2 regions of the Exiguobacterium alkaliphilum genome follow, and region 2 is predicted to be linked to the other one. Evidence: riboswitches for the same ligand, from Rfam matches in the RefSeq annotation. Region 2 holds a riboswitch; the other holds the start of a gene.

Evidence for each region. A riboswitch is a leader RNA that binds a small molecule or an ion and turns the genes downstream of it on or off. The one in region 2 is predicted to bind S-adenosylmethionine.
Region 1: it holds a riboswitch for S-adenosylmethionine, as region 2 does, so the genes downstream of both, metK (methionine adenosyltransferase) here and msrA (peptide-methionine (S)-S-oxide reductase MsrA) in region 2, are expected to answer to the same signal.

What each region holds. Positions count from the first base shown of each region.
Region 1 covers NZ_CP073101.1:1,299,614-1,301,817, forward strand. The annotation lists gene pckA (phosphoenolpyruvate carboxykinase (ATP)) at 1-599, opposite strand, end outside; SAM riboswitch class I at 916-1,032, shown strand; gene metK (methionine adenosyltransferase) at 1,163-2,204, shown strand, end outside.
Region 2 covers NZ_CP073101.1:1,679,920-1,682,123, reverse strand. The annotation lists gene KB235_RS08675 (amidase family protein) at 1-819, opposite strand, end outside; gene KB235_RS08670 (hypothetical protein) at 931-1,092, shown strand; SAM riboswitch class I at 1,137-1,237, shown strand; gene msrA (peptide-methionine (S)-S-oxide reductase MsrA) at 1,304-1,822, shown strand; gene KB235_RS08660 (GRP family sugar transporter) at 1,845-2,204, opposite strand, start outside.

The DNA of each region.
Region 1 (2,204 bases), 380 kb from region 2:
ATGACAGAGAAGATTGATTTCTTGATTTCACCACCGTACTCTGTTCCCCCGATCAGAATCGTACGTTTGGCGAATGAGACGAGAATGAACGTCTCGGAGTTCGTGCCGTCGACAGCCGGATCTGCCTTATAGCTCGGTGCATAGATGACCGTGAACGGGTCGAACGCACCTTTTGTCGGCCATTCACGAAGGAACAGTTGCTTCGCGAACAAGCTGTGCCATGCATATTCTGTGATGGCGCGAACCGGAAGCGTGTAATGCTCATCCGCACCTGCTGACGCTTCAAGATAGTAGAGCTTTTGTTTTTGCTCAAGATGGGTGAGCACCTTATCGAGCAACGCTGTGAACTTCTCTTCGGCGATCGGTTGGTTGACCGGTCCCCAGTCGACTAAGTGATTGCTGACTTCATCTTGCACGACGAATTTGTCTTTTGGTGACCGGCCTGTGAATTTGCCTGTACTGACAGATAAAGCCCCGTCTTTCGTCAGCACACCTTCCCCGTTTTGAATGGCTTCTTCCACCAATTCTGGAACCGTCAAGTTCCGTTTCACGTCGGCACCGTTAATTAATTCTTCGATTTTCAGGAGCGTTGTCGCCATCCCGAATCCCACCTTTCCCCTAAATAGATGTGGATGAAATCCGCATACTTCCGCAGTTAATTAGTATGACGTTTTTATTATATGTGACACACTAATTAAAAACAAGCGTTTCTTCACTTTAACAAGTAAGCGCTTTCTTACATTGTCATTCTAACATATTCTGTACCAGGTCATAGAACAAAATCGGAAACCGTCATAAAAATGTTTGTTATTTCACAAACATAACTATTTGCCCGTTCGTGAAAAGTTTTACGAATTCGGTCGATACGCTTGACAGAACGGTACGTCATTTATATGATGGTGTTCGTAACGGATACTCTTATTCTGAGCGGTGGAGGGAACAAGGCCCTACGAAGCCCAGCAACCGTCCGACGGAAATGTAGTCGGAAAAGGTGCTATCCTGAAGCGAAGCGTAAGCTTCGAACGATAAGAGGGTAAGGAAGAACGATTCAACCTTTCCCATTGAACGTGGCGAAAGGTTTTTTTCATTACCGTCCCAAAGCAACGCGTAAGGGGAACGAGTACCGTCCACACATCACCCTTATTATAGGAGGTTTTTTGAAATGTCAAACTTGAACCGTCGACTTTTCACTTCGGAGTCCGTCACTGAAGGACACCCGGATAAAATTTGTGACCAAATCTCAGACTCGATTTTGGACGCGATTTTAGCAGAAGATCCAAACGCCCGCGTTGCGGCTGAGACGTCTGTCACGACAGGTCTCGTGCTCGTAGCTGGTGAAATCACGACATCGACATACGTCGATATCCCGAAAGTCGTCCGTGAAACGGTCCGTGAGATCGGTTATACACGCGCGAAATACGGCTTTGATGCCGAGACATGTGCTGTCTTGACGTCAATCGACGAGCAGTCAGTCGATATCGCCCAAGGTGTTGACCAAGCGCTCGAAGCACGTGAAGGTCAAATGACTGAAGAAGAACTCGATGCAATCGGTGCAGGGGACCAAGGTCTCATGTTCGGTTATGCAACGAAAGAAACGCCTGAACTCATGCCGCTTCCAATCTCGCTCGCACACAAATTGTCACGTCGTTTGGCGGAAGTCCGCAAAAACGGCACGCTCCCTTACCTCCGTCCGGATGGTAAGACGCAGGTGACAGTCGAGTACGATGAAGCGAACAACCCGGTTCGCATCGACACAATCGTCATCTCGACGCAACACGCCGAGGAGATCACGCTCGAGCAAATTCAAGCCGACCTTAAGAAACACGTCATCGATGCGGTCATCCCGACTGAACTAATCGATGCGGAGACGAAATACTTCATCAACCCGACTGGCCGTTTCGTCATCGGCGGACCACAAGGGGACGCAGGTCTCACAGGACGTAAGATTATCGTCGACACGTACGGTGGATACGCACGTCACGGTGGCGGCGCGTTTTCTGGTAAAGATCCTACGAAAGTTGACCGTTCTGCAGCATACGCGGCTCGTTACGTGGCGAAGAACATCGTCGCAGCTGGCCTCGCGGACAAAGCAGAAGTTCAACTTGCATACGCAATCGGTGTCGCACACCCGGTATCGATCGCGGTCGATACGTTCGGCACTGGTAAATTGAGCGAGACCGAGCTTGTAGAACTCATCCGTGAGA
Region 2 (2,204 bases):
GATCCCGACGCGCATCCCGACCGCTTGGCGTTCATCGAGACACGTCCGATACGGCGGACCGGCCGGAAGGTGCGTCGTCGCCGGGTCAGCCGGGTCTTCCCCGACCATCGCCTCAAGGGCAAGCACCGCATCCCGGAGCGTTCGTGCCATCGGGCCGGCCGTGTCCTGCGACCGAGAGATCGGAATGATGCCGCTCCGGCTAATCAAACCGACGGTCGGCTTGATGCCGACGATGCCGTTATGGACGCTCGGATGGATAATCGAGCCGCTCGTCTCGCTGCCGACGGCGAGAAGCGTCATGTTCGCCGCGACCGCGGACGCCGAACCTGAACTCGACCCGCCGACATCGAGCTTGTCCCCATATGGATTGAGCGTCTGGCCCCCGACCCCGCTCCAACCGTTCGGCATCCCCTCGGTCAAAAAGTTGGCCCACTCGGACAAGTTCGCTTTCCCGAGGATGATGGCCCCGCTCGCGCGTAAACTTTGAACGAGGTGGGCGTCTCGGCCGGCGAAGTGATGCGCGAGGGCGACGGCCCCAGCCGTCGTCTTCATCTGACCGGCCGTCTCGACGTTGTCTTTAATCAGTACCGGAATGCCGAGCAGCGGCAAGCGATCACCACGTCGGAACGCCCGGTCGGCCGCCTCGGCCTCGAACAGAGCGTCCGGGTTCACTTGAATGACCGCTCTCAGCTTGTCGTTCAATGCGGCGATTCGGGTCAAATAATAGGCCGTCACGTTACGCGCGGTGAACGTTCCTTCCTTATATCCGAGATGGGCGGTCTCGATATCGAGTTCGAAAAATGGGTTTGGTTCAGTCATGTTGATTCCTCCTTTGCTCACTCGTTCGTATTCGCTATTTCCACTTGATTTCCTGTTTTCGTTCGCCAACGAATGTGTAACTTGGTAAACTGAAAGAAAAGGGAGGTTACTATGAACCGTTCGTACGTACTCGTCTTGTTGTCCGTCTTTGTCTTGTTCTTCTTACAGCTCTATGCCGGGGAGGCCCCGTATACGCTACCGCTCTCCATCGTCCTCGTCGTCTTGATTGTCGGGGCCACGTTGCTGCAACTTCGGCGAAAACCTAATCGTTGACGACACTTTCGGACAGATGGTATGATGCTTTCACCAACTACATATCGATATCTTGAGTGAACGAGAGACCTGGCTCTATGACTTCACAGCAACCTGCTTCGGCAAGGTGCTACTTCCAGCAAGGCGTTTGCCTTGGACGATATGACAGAACGCTCATGTCGATGACATGGGCGTTTTTATTTGGACAATACGTGTACAGGGGGAGTTTTTTATGGAAAAAGCAACATTCGCGGGCGGCTGTTTTTGGTGCATGGTCACCCCGTTCGAGGAACAGCCCGGAATCGAATCAATCGTATCCGGCTATACGGGCGGACACGTCGACGATCCGACGTATGAACAAGTGAAGACCGGCACGACCGGGCATTACGAGGTCGTCGAGATCACGTTCGACCCGTCGCTGTTCGCTTATGAACGTTTGCTCGAACTCTATTGGATTCAGACCGACCCGACTGATGACGGCGGCCAGTTCCAAGACCGCGGCAGCCAATACGCGCCGGCCATTTTCTATCATTCGGAGGAACAACGCGTGAAAGCAGAGCAGAGTCGCGACGAACTCGCCGCGAGCGGACGATTTAAGGATCCGATCGTCACAAAGATTTTACCGGCCGACACGTTCTATCCGGCCGAAGAGTATCATCAGGATTTCCACAAAAAAAATCCGGACCACTATAAAGCAGACCGGAAGAAATCTGGACGAGACGCGTTCATCGACGTGGCTTGGCAATCATAAAAGACGGGCAATCGCCCGTCTTTTAACTTTTCGCAATCCCGAGCATGAAGCCGGCGACGACGATGAGCCCGATGCCCATAAAGACGAAGACGCGCTCTTTCGACGTCTTCTCTTCTTTCAATAGATAAATCCCGCCGAGCGTCGCGACGACGACGTTCAGTTGCGACAAGGCGAACGACGTGGCGACCCCGACCTCTCCACTCGAGACGAAGAGACCGAAGTTCCCGATCCCCCAGGCGATCCCGGCCAAGATGTTCTTGAACGTCTTCGGATCGAACCGTTTCACGTCCTTCTCACGAAGACTGAAGAGAAGCGCCGCGATGAACATCCCGACCGATTGCGGGACGATCGCCGTGATGCCGTCGACTTCAAAGTAGTTCGT